2 regions of the Spirillospora sp. NPDC052242 genome follow, and region 2 is predicted to be linked to the other one. Evidence: riboswitches for the same ligand, from Rfam matches in the RefSeq annotation. Region 2 holds a riboswitch; the other holds the start of a gene.
The links. A riboswitch is a leader RNA that binds a small molecule or an ion and turns the genes downstream of it on or off. The one in region 2 is predicted to bind cobalamin.

Region 1: it holds a riboswitch for cobalamin, as region 2 does, so the genes downstream of both, AB0L25_RS32220 (putative cobaltochelatase) here and AB0L25_RS18935 (ABC transporter substrate-binding protein) in region 2, are expected to answer to the same signal.

The regions. Positions count from the first base shown of each region.
Region 1 covers NZ_JBFAUZ010000049.1:34,170-43,546, forward strand. The annotation lists gene AB0L25_RS32210 (RRXRR domain-containing protein) at 1-633, opposite strand, end outside; gene AB0L25_RS32215 (ATP-binding protein) at 914-1,546, shown strand; cobalamin riboswitch at 1,604-1,727, shown strand; gene AB0L25_RS32220 (putative cobaltochelatase) at 1,785-3,839, shown strand; gene cobO (cob(I)yrinic acid a,c-diamide adenosyltransferase) at 3,899-4,513, shown strand; gene AB0L25_RS32230 (cobyrinic acid a,c-diamide synthase CobB) at 4,525-5,889, shown strand; gene AB0L25_RS32235 (GNAT family N-acetyltransferase) at 5,886-6,818, shown strand; gene AB0L25_RS32240 (hypothetical protein) at 6,815-7,258, shown strand; gene AB0L25_RS32245 (hypothetical protein) at 7,261-8,313, shown strand; gene AB0L25_RS32250 (cobalamin biosynthesis protein) at 8,334-8,840, shown strand; gene AB0L25_RS32255 (precorrin-8X methylmutase) at 8,858-9,377, shown strand, end outside.
Region 2 covers NZ_JBFAUZ010000021.1:92,757-102,133, reverse strand. The annotation lists gene AB0L25_RS18945 (ABC transporter ATP-binding protein) at 1-419, opposite strand, end outside; gene AB0L25_RS18940 (FecCD family ABC transporter permease) at 416-1,474, opposite strand; gene AB0L25_RS18935 (ABC transporter substrate-binding protein) at 1,471-2,484, opposite strand; cobalamin riboswitch at 2,522-2,702, opposite strand; gene AB0L25_RS18930 (class I SAM-dependent methyltransferase) at 2,758-3,576, shown strand; gene AB0L25_RS18925 (suppressor of fused domain protein) at 3,724-4,290, opposite strand; gene AB0L25_RS18920 (hypothetical protein) at 4,368-5,009, shown strand; gene AB0L25_RS18915 (DUF6644 family protein) at 5,006-5,491, shown strand; gene AB0L25_RS18910 (WD40 repeat domain-containing serine/threonine protein kinase) at 5,610-9,236, shown strand; gene AB0L25_RS18905 (M56 family metallopeptidase) at 9,300-9,377, opposite strand, start outside.

The sequences.
Region 1 (9,377 bases), on a different contig from region 2:
CAGTGCGGCGGCGTCCCGCAGGGGCGCCATGGCACGAGCCTTGATCGCGGCGGCCTCGGCGGGAGCGAACTCCTCCACGGGCCGGTCGCCCTTGGCCAGGTTGCAGGGGATGCACCGATGGTCGAGCCCGACGCCGAATCGGGCCCGCCTCTCTCCTTGTCGGGAGGTGAACACGGCCATGCCGGTATGACGGGAACCGGGATCGATCCCGATCTCCACGCCGTCCACCCGCGATTCTCGGACAGTGCGGTCCCTGATGCGAATGACGAACGGCGTGTGCCGTGCGACCGCCGCCCGTCCGCTCCTGAGCAGCTTGCGCGCCCGTGGAGGAGTGGTCGGTTGCAGCGGCCTGCCGTCCTTGTCCAGGACGAATACGGCGGGTTGACGTGTGCGGACCTCACGGCCCTTCTCCCCACCCCCGTGTGGGGCGGGGGTGACGTCACGGCCGCCAGGTGAAGCGGCCGCGGTCTCCCCTCGACCATGGTCCGTGCCGGGTGCCGCGGTGCGGCGTCCGCGCCTCGTTTCGTCCCTGTTCCCGGGGGTGTCTGCCGACGCGGATTCCAGAGCCGCCTGCTGAGGAAGCACAGACGGGTGGGTCTGCCGTCCTGCACGGAACGTAGCCAACCAGGTCACCTCCAAACGTCGTCGGCTCGGTCTGGTAACGGCGCGCCACCGGCCTCACGGCCGACGGCGCTCGCCCTCGGGCGGGAACCCGTTACGGGAGTGGAGTCTCCTCACTCGGCGGGTGCGCCACAACGAGATTGCCGCAACCCGGTGCGAAGGCAGGTCGATTTCCCGAAGGCAGTTGCAAAGGTGAGAATCTCACGTAACGCTGGGATCCGTGACTGCTCGGGGACCGAAAGTGACGAGCGAGCCCGCCGCGCACCCCTGGCATGTAGTTGCGGGAGGACCCGTGAAGACCTCGTCAGCCCACGTTGCGGACGTCCGGACGCCCCACGCGGACGTGCCCGTGGAGGCCGAAACCCGCACCGCTCCCGGACCGGCCCCGGGTGCGGCGCCGCGATCCGAACCCGCGCCGGATTCCGGGCACGCCGCGCAGAGCATGGCGGACGCGATGGCCGACGAGCCCGGCGCCCCCGCGGGCACCCGTCCCGGCTGGGTGTGGGCGCTGCCCGGCGGACCCGGCTGCGCCGGCCACGCGCGCCGCGTGCTGCACGACGCGCTCGCCGCGCTGGGCGTCCCCCGCGACGTGATCGGCGACGCCCAGCTGATGGTCAGCGAGCTCGCCACCAACGCCCACCAGCACGCCGGCGACCACGGGCCGCACGAGCTGTGGCTGTACTTCGGCGACGACGGGACGGGCGGCGAGGGCGCGGGCGAGGTGCGGTGCGCGGTGTTCGACGCGCTCGCGGACGCCGCCCTGCCCGGCTACTCGTGGACGTCCGGCGACTGCGGCCGCGGCCTCGGGATCGTGCGCGAGCTGTCGGGCGGCCGGTGGGGGGCGCGCCGCACCCGGTCGCGGCTCGGGCCGTCGGTGCGGGGCAAGGCGGTGTGGTTCGCGATCCCGCAGGCGCCGCCGTCCTGAGCGGGGCCGTTCCCCGCGCGGCGCGCCGGTGTGCGATCCTTGCGGGCGACGGACGCGGAGGAACCCGGTGCGAATCCGGGGCTGTCCCGCAACTGTGACCAGGGGAGTTCCCTCTCGACAGGGCCACGGCGCCGATGCCGGAAGGCCGAGGGGGAGCGGTGATCCGGGAGCCAGGAGACTCCGGCCGTCGGACAGCACCGCCATCGGGCGTGGACACCCGAGGAAGGACGAACCCGCGATGCCCCCTGCCGCGCCGGTCCCCGGCTACCCGTTCTCCGCCGTCGTCGGGATGGACGACCTCAAGCTCGCGCTCCTGATCAACGCGGTGTCGCCCGGTGTCGGCGGCGTCCTCGTGCGGGGCGAGAAGGGCACCGCCAAGTCGACGATCGTCCGGGCGCTGGCCGCTCTGCTCCCACCGGTGCGGACCGTTCCCGGGTGCCGCTTCTCCTGCGATCCGGACGCCCCCGACCCGGGCTGCCCGGACGGACCGCACGGCGCGGGCGCCGATGCGCGGGCCGCCCGGCTGGTCGAACTGCCCGTGGGCGCGTCCGAGGACCGCCTCACCGGCTCCCTCGACATCGAGCGGGCGCTGACCGAGGGCGTCACGGCGTTCGAGCCGGGCCTGCTCGCCGCCGCGCACCGCGGCGTGCTGTACGTCGACGAGGTCAACCTCCTGCACGACCATCTGGTCGACCTGCTGCTGGACGCCGCCGCGATGGGCGAGTCGCACGTCGAGCGGGAGGGCGTGTCGGTGCGGCACGCCGCGCGGTTCCTGCTGGTCGGCACGATGAACCCCGAGGAGGGGGAGCTGCGGCCGCAGCTCCTCGACCGGTTCGGCCTCACCGTGGAGGTGGCCGCCACCCGCGACCCGGCCGAGCGGGCCGAGGTCGTCCGGCGGCGGCTCCGCTTCGAGGACGATCCGGCCGGGTTCGCGGCCGGGTGGGCCGCGGCCGAGGCCGATCTCGCGGCTCGCATCGCGGCCGCGCGGGACCGGCTGCCCGGTGTCGAGCTGACCGACGCCGCGCTCCGCCAGATCACCGCCGTCTGCGCGTCCTTCGAGGTCGACGGGCTGCGCGCCGACCTAGTGACCGCGCGCGCCGCGATCGCGCTCGCCGCCTGGCACGACCGTCCGTCCGTCACCGCCGACGACGTGCGGACCGCCGCGCGGCTCGCCCTGCCGCACCGCCGCCGCCGCGACCCGTTCGACGCGCCCGGCCTGGACGCCGCCAAGCTGGACGAGATCCTCGACGAGCACGCCGACCCCGAGCCCCCCGAGGCTTCCGGGGAGACGGACGATCGTGACGGTTCGCCCGGCGGCCCCGCGCCTTCCGACGGTCCGGAGGATCCGGACGGTCCCGACGGCCCGGACGGGCCCGATGACGGCGGGCCCGGTGGTGGCGGCGCTCGTCCGGACGGGCCCGTGGAGTCGGACGGGACGAACGGGGCCGCGCCTCCGGCGCCCGAGCCGTCCGGCGGGAAGGGCGGGGCGACCGAGAGCGAACCCGCGCCGGCGGACGCCGCGTTCAAGCCGCGCCTGTTCACCGTTCCCGGTGTCGGTGCGGGCGCGCCGGGGCGGCGTTCCAAGGCGCGCAGCCCGTACGGACGGGTCTCGGGTGCGCGTCCGGGCGCGCGCGGGCTGCACTTGACCGCGACGCTCCGCGCTGCGGCCCCGCACCAGAGCGTGCGTGGCCGGAACGGCACGGGCTTGATCGTCCGGTCGGGGGATCTGCGCGAGGCCGTCCGGGACGGGCGCGAGGGGAACCTCGTCCTGTTCGTCGTCGACGCGAGCGGTTCGATGGCCGCGCGCGCCCGGATGCGGGCGGTGAAGGGCGCGGTCCTGAGCCTGCTGCTGGACGCCTACCAGCGGCGCGACAAGGTCGGGCTGATCACGTTCCGGGGTTCCGCGGCCGAGGTGGCGCTGCCGCCGACCTCGTCGGTGGAGGCCGGGGCGCGCCGCCTCGAACGGCTGCCCACGGGCGGCCGGACGCCGCTGTCGGCCGGGCTGCTGCGCGCGGCGGACGTCCTGCGCGTGGAGCGGCTCCGGGACCCGGCCCGCCGCCCGCTCCTGGTCGTGGTGACCGACGGCCGCGCGACGCACGGTCCCGATCCGGCGGCCGCGGCGGCGCGGCTGGCCGGCGTCGCCTCGGTGGTCGTCGACTGCGAGTCCGGCCCGGTGCGGCTGGGGCTGGCCGCGGCGCTCGGCGCGCGCCTCGCCGCCGAGGTCGTCCGGCTGGACGACCTGGCCGCCGACTCGCTCGCCGGCCTGGTCCGGGCCTCCCGCTCCGCCGCCTGACCCGGCCGCCGGGGGCGGCCGAGGCGAGCGAAGTTCTGACGATGTGGAAGGGATCGAGGATGCCGCAGGGGAAGCCGGAGTACGTGCCGGAGGACGGGCTCACGACGAGGCAGCGGCGCAACCAGCCGCTGGTGATGGTGCATACGGGGCCGGGCAAGGGAAAGTCGACGGCGGCGTTCGGGCTGGCGTTGCGGGCGTGGAACCAGGGGTGGCCCATCGGGGTGTTCCAGTTCGTCAAGTCCGCCAAGTGGCGCATCGGTGAAGAGAACGCGCTGCGCGCGCTTGGGCGGCTGCACGGGGAGACGGGCGAGGGCGGCCCGGTCGTGTGGCACAAGATGGGCGAGGGCTGGTCGTGGATCCAGCGGCCGGGCAGCGAGGACGACCACGCGGCGGACGCGCGTGAAGGCTGGGAGCAGATCAAGCGGGATCTGCAGGCCGAGACGTACCGCCTTTACGTCCTGGACGAGTTCACCTACCCGATGAAATGGGGATGGGTGGACGTCGACGACGTCGTGGCGGCGCTCCGGGAGCGGCCCGGCAACCAGCACGTGGTGATCACCGGGCGGGACGCCGATCCGCGGCTGGTCGAGTTCGCCGATCTGGTGACGGAGATGGGCAAGGTCCGGCATCCGATGGATCGCGGGCAGAAGGGGCAGAAGGGCATCGAGTGGTGAACGTTCCGCGGCTGGTGATCGCGGCGCCGGCGTCCGGAAGCGGCAAGACGACGGTCGCGACCGGGCTGATGGCGGCGTTCGCGGGCCGGGGCGCGGCCGTCTCGCCGCACAAGGTGGGGCCCGACTACATCGACCCGGGCTACCACGCGCTGGCCACCGGGCGGCCGGGCCGGAACCTGGACCCGTGGCTCGCCGGGGAGGAGCGGGTCGTGCCGCTGTTCCTGCACGGGGCGGCGGGGGCCGGCATCGCGGTCGTCGAGGGCGTGATGGGCCTGTACGACGGGCGGACGGGCGGCGGGGACTTCGGCGGCGGCGACTTCGCGTCGACGGCGCACGTGGCGGCGCTGCTGGACGCGCCCGTGGTGCTCGTCGTGGACGCCTCGGCGGCGGCCGGGCGGTCCGTCGCGGCGCTCGTCCACGGCTTCCGGTCGTTCGGGCCGGTGCGGGTCGGGGGCGTGATCCTCAACCGGCTCGGGTCGGACGCGCACGAGGCGATGTGCCGGGACGCGCTCGACGACCTGGGCGTGCCGGTGCTCGGGGCGCTGCGGCGGCACGCGGACGCGGCGACGCCGTCCCGGCATCTGGGGCTGGTCCCGGCCGCGGAGCGGGACGCCGACGCGGTCGCGAGCGTGCGGCGGCTGGGGGAGCTGGTCGCGGCGTCGTGCGACCTCGAGGCCCTGGAGGCGCTGGCGCGGTCGGCCCCGCCGCTCGCGGCCGAGCCCTGGGACCCGGCCGCGGAGACCGGGGTGGCCGGGAACGCGGGCGGGGGACGGCCGCGGATCGCGGTGGCCGGGGGAGCGGCGTTCACGTTCGGGTACGCGGAGAACGAGGAGCTGCTGGCGGCCGCGGGCGCGGAGGTCGTCCGGTTCGACCCACTGCGGGACGAGGCGCTGCCGGAGGGCACGCGCGGCGTGGTCGTGGGCGGCGGGTTCCCCGAGGTGTACGCGGCGGAACTGGCCGCGAACGAGCGGCTGCGCGCGGAGCTGGCGGCGTTCGCCGGTTCGGGACGTCCCGTCTACGCCGAGTGCGCGGGGCTCCTTTACCTCGCGCAGGAGCTGGACGGTGCGCCGATGTGCGGCGTCTTGGACGGTGTTAAAGCGGCCATGGCCCCGCGCCTGACGCTGGGCTATCGTGCCGCCGTGGCGGTGGCCGACTCCGTCGTCGCCCGGGCGGGCGAGCGGGTGCACGGTCACGAGTTCCACCGCACGGTGACGGATCCCGTCCACGGGGACACGGCCGCCTGGCAGTGGTCCACGTCCGGCCCGGCGGGGTTCGTGCAGGGCGACTGTGTCGCGTCCTACCTCCACCTGCACTGGGCCGGGTCGCCCCGGTTCGCGAGCAGACTGGTCCACGCCTGCGGTAGGGAGCGCGGTTGAACGCCTTCGAGGGAAATGTGCGCCTGGAGGGGGAGCGGCTCGTCCTGCGCCCGTTCGGCCTGGACGACGCGGCGCAGCTCATCGAGGTGATCCGCGCCCGGGAGGACTGGCTCCCGCCCAACTTCCCCACCGCGCTCAACGCCGAGACGATCGCGTGGTTCCTGCGGGAGGGCATTCACAAGGTCCAGCAGTACGGCCTCGGCATCCACCTGGCGATCACCGCCGGGGACGGCGGACTCCTCGGGACGATCGGGCTGTTCAAGGTCGACTGGACGCAGGGCACCTGCGAGGTCGGATACGGGATGCGGCCAAGCGCGCGCGGGAAGGGGTACGCGACCGAGGCACTTCGCCTGGTCTCGGACTGGGCGCTGCAAGACTGCGGCCTGTACCGGGTGGAGCTGCGCGCCCTCGTCAGCAACGCGCCGTCCATCCGGGTGGCGGAGAAGGCCCGGTTCTGGCGGGAGGGACGCGCGCGCGGCGCCGAGGTCGACGACGGCGCCAACCGGGACATGTTCGTGTTCAGCCGCATCGCGCCCGACCTGCGGGACGAGCGTCCCGCGCGGCTCGTGCCCGTGGACGTCGGCCCGGGCGATCCCGACCTGGTCACCGTCCGGGCGCTGCGGCTGCTGCACGAGGCCGACGCCGTGCTCGTCGCCGACGCGCCCGACGCTCCCGTGCGCGCGCACACGACCCGGCTCCGGCGCGTGGACGGCGACCCCGCCGCCGCCGTGCTCGCCGCCCTGGACGACGGCGCCCGCACGGTCGCGTTCGCGCTCGGCGACCCGGACGTCTTCCGGGACGCGGCGCGCGGCGTCGCGGCGGCGCGCCCCGACGTGCTGATCGATCCGCCGTTCCCCGGCGCGCCGCGTCCGTCCGCGGACCGTCCCTCCGGGAGGCTCGTCGCCCACGACGGGGAGGGACGGGCATGAACGACGAGACGCTGGTGATGTACGGCGGCGGCGCGGAGGACGCGGCGCGCAGGATGCTGCCGAAGCTGCCGGACGGCTGCTTCGCGCCGGTCGACCTGGACGCGCTGCGGGAGGCCGCCGGGCGCGGGCTCCGGCAGGTCGTCCTCGTCGCCGGGATGGCCGACCAGGCCGCCATCGTCGGGCCGGTGCTGGGCGAGATCACCGCCGACATGGCGGGCGACGGCGGCGGCGCGCTCGCCGCCGAGGTCGCCGCCGCCGACCCGGGGCGCGCCTACGAGCTGTGGGAGTCCGCCGGACGGCTCGGGCCGTGCGGCCGCGAGCTGTGCCGCCGCACCGCGGGCGAGCTGGAGCGCCGGGCCGGATCGGTGGCGGCCCAGGTGGTGCTGGTGGACGCCTCGGGGCAGCGCATGGTCGGCATGTTCGGGCGCATGGCGCGGTAAACATGGACGGATCCCTCGTGGTCCGCGCGTGCGCGCGCGCCGGTCTGCCCTGGGAGGACGCGTTGATCGTGTCGGCGCACGAGCTGCGCCGCGCGGTGAACGCGTGCCGCGCCCACCCGAAGGTCGCGGTGCTGACCGCTCCCGGCGCGGGCCCAGCGGAACTGGCGCGCGCGCTGTTCCCGCAGACCCCGCGCACCTTCGTCGTCTGCGAGGACCTCGACGGACCGGACGAACGCGTGGTGCGCGTCCGTCCGGCCGAGGCGACGACGCGCCCCTGGAACGCCCCGCAGGTCGTGCTCGTCCTGGACGAGCGCCGCTCGCCGGACGTCCCCGGCTGGACCGCGCGCCCGCCCGGCCCGGACGGCTGGGCGCTGGACGGCTTCGACGGCGCGGCCCTCGCGCCTGAGACCAGGGCGTTCGTCCTCGCCCGGCTCGGCCCGCGCACGGGCGACCTGGTGTGGGACCTCGGGTCCGGCGACGGCTCCGTCGCGGCCGAGTGCGCCCGGTTCGGCGCGGCCGCCGTCGCCGTGGGCCCGGACGCGGCGTCCTGCGAGCGGATCCGCGCGGCCGTCCGCGCCCGCCGCGTGCGCGTCGCGGTGGCGCGCGGCGCGCTCCCGTCCGTCCTCGACCACCTCCCGGACCCGGACGCGGTCTTCCTGGCCGACGCGGAACCCGCCGCCGTCGGCGCCTGCGCGCCCCGTGCCCTGGACCGGTTCGTCGCGACGGCGGACGAGCGCCGCGCCCCGGAGATCGTGGACGCCCTGGCCGACGCGGGCTTCACCGCCCGCGCCGCCACATTCGCCGTAACCCCGCTCGCCCCGCCGCGGGCCCTGGGTTCGCTGGCCTCGGGTTCGCGAGCGGCGGACTCGCAGGCCACCGACTCGCAGGTCGCGGGTTCGCAGGGCCTGGGTTCGCAGGCCAGCGACTCGGGGGCCGCCGACTCGGGGGCGCAGTACCCGCCCGTGACCATCGTGTGGGCGCGCCGCAGCGCTCCCGAACCCGTGCGGCCCGCCCCGCCAGCGGGGCGTCCGGTCGAGAGGACGCCGCCGTTGTGACCGGTACGACGCATGTTGCGGTGATCGGTGTCGGTGTGTCCACGGCGGCCGGTGCGGGCGAGGTCGGCGCGCTGCTGGACGCCGTGCTGCGGGAGGCGGGCGTGCGCCCGGACGCCGTCTGGTGCGCCGCGACCGCCGAGGGGCGGGGCGGCGAGCCCGCCGTCCGCGCCGCTGCACGAGACCGCGGCCTGCCGCTCGTCGCCTACCCTGTGCCCGTGCTGGCGCAGGTCACGGTGCCGAACCCGTCAGACGTCGCGCGCTCGCGGGCGGGGACGCCGAGCGTCGCGGAGGCCGCGGCCCTGCACGCGGCGCGCGCGCTCTGCGGCGGGCCCGTCCGCCTCGCGGTCCCCAAGCGCGCGTCCGGGCGTGCGACCGCCGCCCTGGCGATGGCCGCCGAACCGGACGCGGCGTGCCTATCCCGGCATGTGCCCGCATCCCGGCATGACGGGGCAGAAGCCGTGAAACCCTGGTACTTCCTCCCGGAGCGGCACGCGCCCGGGGACGGCGACAGCGAGGATGGCCCGTGACCCAGCAGGAGGCTCCTGTGAGCGTACGCCAGCCGCATCCGGTGGAGATCCGGTCGTATGAGATCCTGCGGTCCCGTGTCGACCTGTCCCCGATGCCGCCGCTGTGGCGGGCGGTCGCCGAGCGGGTCATCCACGCCACCGCCGACCTGGAGTACGCGGTCGACCTGGTGACCGAGGAGGAGTCCCTCCGGCGCGGCTGGGAGGCGCTGCACTCCGGCGCGCCGATCGTGACCGACGAGGGCATGGTCGCCGCCGGGATCACCGCGCGGGAGACCGTCTGCCACGCCGCCGACCCGGCCGCCGCGCGGATGTCGCGGGCCGCGGGCATCACCCGTCCGGCCGCGGCCGTCCGGCTCGCGTACGCCGACGTGGGGCCCGGCGCGGTGTGGGTCGTCGGGTCGGCGCCCGAGGCGATCTTCGAGATCATCGACCGGCGGGTCGGCCCGGCGCTGGTCATCGGCGTCCCGGTCGGGTTCGTCGGCGCCGCCGAGGCGAAGGAGGCGCTGCGCGCGAGCGGGCTGCCGCAGCTCAGCAACG
Region 2 (9,377 bases):
TCCGCCAGGTCCGCGGCCTCCAGCTCGGCCAGCGCGCCGAAGATGATCTTCCGGTCGGCGTCGTCGTCGCCCTGGAACGCGCGCTTGTGCGGGGTGCGGCCCATCGCGACGACGTCGTACGCGGTCAGCTCGAAGTCCCCCGGGGCCTCCTGCAGGACGGCGGCGAGCCGCCGCGCGAGGTGCCGGCCGGGCATCCGCCGCACATCGTCGCCGTCCAGCAGGACGCGCCCGGACGCCGGGCGCAGCGCCCGGTAGAACGTGCGCAGCAGCGTCGACTTGCCCGCCCCGTTCGGCCCGACGAGGCCGATGACCTGGGACGGCGCCGCGACCAGCGACACGCGGTCGACGAGCGTCCGGCCGCCGAGCACCACCGACACCGCCTCCGCCTCGAGCGTCCCGGGCTCGATCCCCGCGGTCATCGGGCCGCCTTCCGCCGCATCAGGTACAGGAACACCGGGCCGCCCACCAGGGCGGTGAGGATGCCGACGGGGATCTCCTCCGGGCTGACCAGGGTCCGCGCGGCCAGGTCGGCGGCGATCAGGAAGGACGCGCCGAGCAGCGCGACGACCGGGAGCGCGCGGCGGTGGTCGGCGCCGACCAGCAGCCGGACGGCGTGCGGCATGATCAGCCCGACGAACCCGATCGCGCCGCTGACCGCGACGATCGTCCCGATCATCAGCGCGACCAGCACGAACAGCGCGGCGCGGAAGCGGTGCACGTCCATGCCGAGCGCCGTCGCGGCCTCCTCCCCGGCCAGCAGCAGGTTCAGCGGGCGGGACAGCCCGAGCAGGACCGCGGTGCCGGCCAGCACCGCGGCCGCCGGGATCCACAGCACCGTCCAGGTGGTGCCGCCCAGGCCGCCGAGCATCCAGCGCAGCGCCGACTCCGCGCCGTGCGGGTCGTCCGAGGTGATGACGAGGTAGCTCGCGACCGCCGACAGCACCTCGGCCGTCGCGACGCCCGCGAGGACGAGCCGCACGGTCGTCATCCGGCCGCCCGAGCGGGCGAGCGCGTACACCAGGACGAGGGCGAGGAGGGCGCCGCCGAACGCCGCCAGCGGCAGCGAGAACATCCCGAACCAGGACACGTGGAACACCACGACCAGCACCGCCCCGACCGACGCGCCGGACGACACCCCGAGCAGCATCGGGTCGGCGAGCGGGTTCCGGACGATCGCCTGCAGCGCCATGCCGCACACCGACAGGCCCGCGCCGACGACCCCGCACAGCAGGACCCGCGGGAGCCGGACGTCCAGCACGATCGTCTCGCGGGCGGGCGTCCAGTCCACGGCGGCCAGCGCGGGGTGCAGCCGGTGCAGCAGGACGCCCCACACCTGGTCGGGCGGGATGCCGACGGACCCGACGGCGATCCCGGCCGTCGCGGTCCCGAGCAGCAGCGCGCCGAGCAGCCCGAGGACGAGCGGGTACGGCGCGCGCACGCGGGGGAGCGCGGCCCGTCCGGCGGCTCCGGTCACGCGAAGCGGTCCGGATGGAGCTGGCGGGCGAGCGCCTCCACCGCGCCCGCCGCCCGCACGCCCGTGACCGTCGACGACAGCGGCAGCACCGCGAACCGCTCGTTCCTGATGGCGGGCACGTCCTGCAACGCGGGGTTATCCAGGAGGAACTTCTTCTTGTCCTCGACCGGCTGATCGCCGTAGTCGTAGATGAGGATCACCTCGGGGGCGCGCTCGGCGAACTGCTCGAACGAGACGTCGCCGTACGCGTCGTCCAGGTCGGCGAACAGGTTGGCGCCGCCCGCGAGCCGGATGATCTCGTTGCCGATCCCGGCGCCGCCCGAGGTGAACACGGTCTTGTCGCCGCTGTCGTACACGGCGACCTTCAGCGGGCCGGCGCCCGCCAGCGCGGCGGCGGTCCGCCCGAGGACGGCGCGCATGGCCGCGATCCGCTCCTCGGCCCGCGCCGACACCCCGAAGATCTTCGCGACGGTGCGGATCTCCTCCTCGACCGTCGCCATCGTCACCGGGCCGCCGGGGCACTCCTCGATGTTGAGGTGCGTGTCGATGCCGGCCTCGCGGAGGGCCGCGCGGCTCCGGCCGTCCTTCTCCGCGAACGCGCTGGCCCACCCGCCGTACACGAAGTCGGGTTCGGCGGCCAGCAGCACCTCGAACGACGGGTACTCGTCGGCCAGCACCTCGATCCCGCCGTACGCCCGCTCGAACTCCGGCAGGACGGCGTCGTCCGGGAACGCGGTCCCGACCATCGACTTCTCGAGGCCGAGCGCGAGCATCACCTCGGTCGCGTGCTGGTTCAGCGACACCGCGCGGCGCGGGGGCCGCTCGTAGGAGGTCGTGACGCCGCAGTTCTCGATCGTCACCGGGAAGCCGGGCGGCGCGGCGCCGTCCCGTCCGTCCGCGGCGCGCCCGGACGCGCCGCAGCCCGACACCAGGAGCACGAGCGCGAGCACGAACGCGGGCACCGGCGCCCGTCCGCCACGATCCCGGACCACCGGGATTCCAACGGCCATGTCAGCCTCTCCTCTCTGGGGAGATCCGCCCCAGTTCCCATGAGGAGGCGACCGCGTGAGTCTCCTGGCTCTCGGGTCGTCGCTCGCCCCGGCCTTCCCGCCCCGGGAGGGGCGGTGGCGTGTTCGGGGTCCGCTCGCCGATCACAGTGGCGGGACCGCGCCGGATTCGCACCGGCTTCCTCGTTCCGCCGTCGCCTACGCGGGCCATTGTGACACAGCAGGCAAGCCTCGCCTTCGTGGACATATTGCAAACAACTCGCATTTGCGGCTTAGATGCATCAGGTGGGCGGCGGCGCGTCCATCGACGAGGAGGAGCCCGACATGACGGAGACCGCCGTCTGGCAGGACTGGCAGGACAGCTGGGACCGGCAGCAGGAGTGGTACATGCCGGACCGGGAGGAACGCTTCCGGGTGATGCTCGACATGGTCGAGGCGCTCGCCGGGCCCGAACCGGTCGTCCTCGACCTCGCCTGCGGCACCGGCAGCATCACCGACCGGCTGCTGAAGCGCCTCCCCGGCGCCCGCGCCACCGGCGTCGACATCGACCCGGCCCTGCTCACCATCGCCCGCGGCCACTTCGCCGGCGACGACCGGGTCGAGCTCGTCACCGCCGACCTGACCGACCCCCGCTGGACGGACGCGCTGCCCCGCCGCGGCTACGACGCCGTCCTCACCGCCACCGCCCTGCACTGGCTCGACAGCGAACCGCTGCGCGTCCTGTACGGGCAGGTCAGGGACGTGCTGCGGGACGGCGGCGTCTTCCTCAACGCCGACCACATGACCGACGAGTCGGCCCCGCGCCTCAACGCGGCCGCCGCGGCCCTGCACGCCGCCCGGCAGGAGCGCGCGCGGGCGGACGGGGCGCTCGACTGGCGCGCCTGGTGGACGGCCGTCGCCGACGACCCCGTCCTCGCCGAACCGGCCCGCCGTCGGTTCGCCGCCCTCGGCGACCCGCGCGGCCCCGCCCGCCCCCAGGCCGACCGTCCCACCACCACCCGGTGGCACCTCGACGCCCTGCGCGAGCAGGGGTTCGCCGAGGCGCGGCAGGTGTGGTGCTCGCACTGCGACGCCCTCGTGGCGGCCCTGCGGTAACCGGACCGATGATTTCCGGCTCCCCGCCCGGTCGACCCTCTCGACGATGACGAAGGAAGAACCACCGGCCCCGGCGGCACGCGCGTCCGGCTGGAACCGCTCAAGGACGAGTCCGCGCACTGGTACCGCGTCGTCTACCCGTGACGCCTAGACGGCCGACTTCCGGTGGAGGTCGAGGATGTCGGTGCCGTTGAGCCGCCACACCTCCATCAGGCCGTGGAAGCCGTCCTCCCCGTCGCGGACGAACAGGAACTCGGCGTCGGTCATCGGCACGACCGTCACGAACCGGAGCACGGCCTCCCCGGCGGCGTCGCGGAAGTAGCAGAACTCCTGCGGCAGGAGCGGGTGCAGGAAGTAGGCGAAGGCGGAGATCCGGGTGTCCGGGATGAGCGGCTCCGCGTTCCGGTACCCGCCCCCGTAGCCGTGCCCCCGCCCGTTCTTCACCGCGTTCGAGGCGGCGACGTGCACCAGGTAGCCCGCCTCCCCCTCCTGCCCCGGACGCGCCGAACACACGATCTCCTCCGGGAACTCGAACTCCAGGTCCTGGAACCGGAGCCCGGTGCTCGCGGCCGACACCATCTCCAGCTCGGGGTGCCGGTGGTAGCCGATCGCGAACCCGCGGTTGTACCCGAGGACGTCCGGCGGCTCGGCGTGCGTCACCGGGCCGAGGTGGCGCTCGGCGTGCTCGAACAGACCTTCGTAAGGGGACGTCATCCCCGAACCCTAGGGGCCTTTCGCGTTCCTTTATGCGCGCTTCAGTAGAAAATGGGGACGCACACGGGAGGGCACGCATGATCGTCGGTTTCCTCATGTCGCACGGCATGCTCGCGCACCACGGGGGCGGGGGCAGCTACGACGCGAGCCGTCCGCTCTACCTGCGCGGCCGGGTGATCCAGGCGCGGTACGGGTTCCCGCACGCCCAGCTGCGGATCGAGGTCCCGGCGAACCTGACCGTCCCGTCCCGGCTGCCCGGCGCCGACCGGCTGCGCGGGCACGACGCCTGGGGCGGGCCGCCCGCTCCGGAGGGCGCGGGGCAGGTCCGCGACCTGCTCCTCCCGCCCGACATCACCGGCACGCTGAACGACATGTCCGGCCGCCCGAACGTCGGGGACGAGGTCGCGGCGATCGTCTACCGCCGCTGCGACGCCGAGGGCGACGAGTACTCGGGCGAACTGCGCGTCCAGATGATCTACACCGGGACGGGGACCCACCGGTACCGGGGCAGCATCACCCGCATCGTGGACCGCTGCCTCGACGCCGCCCGCCCCCGCTCGTCCGGTCCCGCCGCCCGCGGCGCCCCCGCCCCGGCGGGCGCCCCCGCGGCGACCGGCGCGGACGACCCGCCGGTCTTCCTGCTGGGCGGGAGCGCGCTCGTGGCGGCGGGCGTCGTCGCGGGCCTCATCCGGCTCCGCAACCGCCGGGCCGGCCGGTGACCCTGGACGGCGTCCTCGCCTGGCTCGAGGCCACCGCCCCGGCCGCCGCCGTCCGGGACGGCCGCTGGACGTACGCGCTGACCGCGTCCGCCCACCTCATCGGCCTCGCCACGATGTTCGGCGCCATCGCGCTCCTCGACCTGCGGCTGCTCGGCGCGTCCCGCCGCCTGCCGGTCGCGACCCTCGCCCGGCACACCCTCCCGCCCGCCCGCGCGGCCTTCGCCCTGACCGCCGCCAGCGGCCTCCTGCTGTTCTCCGCGAACGCCACGCAGGTCGCGCACAACACCGCGTTCCAGGTGAAGATCCTGCTCATCGGCGCCGCGGGCCTGAACATCCTGCTGTTCCACACCGGCGTGTTCCGCACCGTCCGCGACTGGGACACGGGCGTCCGCCCCCCGCCGTCCGCCCGCGCCGCCGCCCTCGTCTCCCTCACCGCCTGGCCCCTCGTCATCGCCTGCGGCCGCCTCATCGCCTACACCTGACCCCGTGGACCCCCGGTGCCCGTCCGGCTACCGTCCGAACAAGCGGTGCCGCCGGAGCGTCTACTCGTTTCGATGATCGGCACTGGACGCGACGGTCTCGGCTCCCCGGGGGATCACCATGGCTGGACTGCATGACGGCGAGCCGCAGCAACTCGGCGGGTACATCCTCGACCGGCGGCTGGGCGAGGGCGGGCAGGGGGTCGTCTACGAGGGGTACGGCCCCGGCCCCGCGCACGCACGGGTGGCGGTCAAGGCGCTGCACGGCGTCCCGGACCTGGGGAACCGGAAGAGGCTCGCCAAGGAGATCGAGGCCTGGCGGCGGGTGGAGCCCCACTGCACCGCGAAGATCCTGGACGCCGAGCTGGACGGCCCGGTCCCGTTCGTGGTCAGCGAGTACGTGCCCGGCCCGAACCTGCGGCAGGCCGTCGACCGGCGCATGATCGAGCCCGACCCGTACGGCCCGGAGGAACTGCGCCGGCTGGCGATCGGGGTGGCCGCCGCCCTGGTGGGGATCCACCGGGCGAAGGTGGTCCACCGCGACCTCAAGCCCGAGAACATCCTGCTCGGCCCGGACGGCCCACGGGTCATCGACTTCGGCATCGCGCGGATCGTGGCGGGGCCCGGCACGACCGGGCTCCTCAAGGGCACCCTCCGGTACATGCCGCCGGAGCGGTACCGGGGCGAGCCCGGCGACGCGAAGGTGGACGTGTGGAGCTGGGGCGCGGTCGTCCTGTTCGCGGCGACCGGCCGGCACGCCTTCGACGGCGCGACCGTGCACCTCGTCGCGAAGGCGGTCGACACCCACGAGCCCGACACGTCGATGCTGGAGGAGCCGCTGCGGTCGCTGGTGTCGGCGGCGCTGTCCAAGGACCCCGCCGGCCGGCCCAGGTCCGAGGACCTGCTCCTCGCCCTGGCCGGCGGGCTGGACCTGAAGGCGGCCACGGCGCAGGCCGCCGCCGCGGGCGCGCCCGAGCCGGTGCCGCCGTCCCGCGCCGAGTCGGCGGAAGAGGTGTTCGCCGGACTGGACGGGCGGGCCCAGGACGCGGTCCCCGGAATCCTGCTGCGCCTGGTGGCCCCCGGCGAACGCGCCGAGGACACGCTGCGGTCGGCGCGCAGGGCCGACTTCTCGGACGGCCGGACGGACGAGGCGCTCGTCGACGAGGTACTGGACGCCTTCGCCGCGGCGGACGCCGTCGTCCGGGACGGCGACGCGTACACGCTCGCCAGCGCCGCGCTCATCCGCGCCTGGCCCCGCCTGCGCGGTTGGGCCGCCGCGGAACGCGGCGGGCTGGAGATCCATCGGGATCTGGCCGCCGCCGCGCGGCTCTGGGACGACCACGGACGCAAGGGCGCCGACCTCTACCAGGGGACCGCGCTGGAACGCGCGCGGTCGTGGGCGGCGACCGGCCGCGTACACCTGACGCTCAACCTCGTCGAGCGCGCGTTCCTGGACGCCGCCGCGGCGGGGGCGCGGCGGCGCGCCCGGCGGCGCGCCCTGGTCGGTCTCGCCCTGGCCGTCCTGCTGGTCATCGCGACCGGCGCCGCCGCCGTCGCGGTCCGGCAGCGGGAGATCGTCGCCGGGCAGCGCGACCGCGCGACCTCCGTGCAGATCGCCGGGCTCGCCCAGTCCCTCCGGCGGACCGACCCGGACCTCGCGCGGCGGCTCGCGGTCGCCGCGGCCCGCCTCGGCCGCAATCCCGACTCGCATTCCGCCCTGCTCACCCTGCGCTACCAGTGGGAGAAGAGCGCCGTCCGGCTGCACGGGTTCCGCGCGGAGCACTCCGCCCTGGACGGCGCCGGGCGGATCCTGGCGGTCGCCGGCGGCACCCGGGTGGAGTTCTGGAACACCGAGACCCGCGAACGCACCGGCGTCTACGCGCCCCCGGCGGAGGTCGTCCACCTGTCGCTCGCGGACGACGGCCGGACCGCCGCGGTGACCGTCGCGAGCGGGCGGACGCGCTTGGTCGACACGTCGGGCGGGCGCCTCCGCGACGAGCGCACCTACCCCGCGCCGGGCACGGGCATCATCGGATTCCGGACGGCCCTCAGCCCGCAGGGCGCCTACCTCGTGATCGGCCGGCCCGACCGGGCCGGCGCCGATGTCTGGGACACGCGGACCGGCAAGAAGGTCGTCACCGTGACCGGTCTGCGCAGCGCGGCGCGGCGGACGTCGTTCACCCACGACGAACGGCTGATCTCGCTCCCCGGGGAGGACGGCGAGCCGTTCACCTGGCTCGACACGCGCACCGGCGACCGGGTGGACGTGCCCGACCTGCGGCCCGGCGTCGACGAACCCGTCGGCTTCAGCCGGGACGGCCGGTTCGCGGCCTTGAACGCCGAGGGCGGCGGGATCCGCCTTCACGACCGCGAGTCCGGCCACGTCGTCGAGCTGCGGGGCGCCGACGAGTTCGCGCTGTTCCCGCCCCGCTTCAGCCATGACGGCCGGTTCGTCGCCCAGGGCGGCATCATCTGGTCGACGGACGGCGTGCGGCGCGACCCGCTCCGGCGCTACGTCACCACCGGAAGCGAGTGCAGCGGCGAGATCGCGCACCCCTTCACCCCTGACGGCTCGGCGATGCGCTGCGTGGGCGAGGACGGAGCCGTCCGGACCTTCGACATCGGCGCGGTCACCAAGGTGCCGCCCATCAAGGGCGATCGCTACGGTTCGAGCTCCTCGCGCGGCGCGGTGAGCGCCGACCGCTCCACCTTCGCGGCGGTCGCCGAGGAGAACATCGAGATCTGGTCCGCGACGGATCAGACCAGGCGCGCCGTCATCAAGGCGGGCACCGGGCGGTCGTCGGCGACGGCCGCCGACGCGAGCGGGAACGCCGCCTCGCGCGCGTTCGTCCCGCTCAGGCGGTACGTCACCGGGATCGAGCTCAGCCGGGACGGTCGTCTCGTGGGGGTTCTCGCCGGCACCGCGGACGGGCCCGCGCCGACCGAGATCGAGATCTGGGACACGGTGCGCGAGGCGCGGCTCGGCAGCGTCCCCACCCCGCTCGGCCGGGACCGGATCGGCCAGGCGGTCCAGGAGTTCGCGTTCTCGCCCGACGGGAAGTCCCTCGCCGTCCACGCCAAGGCCACCGACGGGTACAACGCCCTGGCCTTCTGGGACCTGGCCACCATGACCAAGATCCGGGAGATCCGCGGCAACCTCGGCTACGGCCACGAGTCCGCGCTGGTCTTCCACCCGGACGGCCGGTCGGTGATCGCCGCGCCGAACTTCGGCCGCGTGGAGTTCCCCTCCGGCCGCGTCCTCACGAAGGGCGTCCACGACCTCCGGGTCGACGCGATCGGCGCGGACGGCGCGACCCTCTTCGAGTTCCCGGGGTACGACCGGCCGTTCCTCCGGTCGCGGGACGCCCGCACCTTCCGGGCGTCCGGCGGGGACATGCGCACCGGCCCCGTGCCTCGGTCGGACGGCGGGTCCGTCGCCGCCGGACCGGACGGCCGCCTGTTCGCGACCGTGCACGAGAGCACCGACGGCCCGGACGTCAAGCTGTGGGACCGCACCGCCCGCAGGCAGCTCGGCCCGACCTTCACCGGCCCGATCGACGGGATCGTCGCGATCGCCTTCGCGCCCGACGGGTCCACCGTGACCGCGATGGACCAGCGAAGCAGGTTCTTCACCTATACGGTCGCCCCATCCCGCCTGGTCCGGGAGCTGTGCGAGCGGTCGGGCGCGCTGACCGAGCGGGAATGGCGGGCCCACATCCCCGACGTCCCGTACCGCGACACCTGCTGACCGCCCTCGACCGGAGACGGCGGTTCACGTCCGGGTTCGGCGCGGACGTCGGCGTGGCGGGGGTCAGAGGAGGGCGATGCCGAGGGCGTGGTCGAGCTGCCAGGCGGTCGACGCCAGGACGCCCGTGCACAGGCCGGCGCC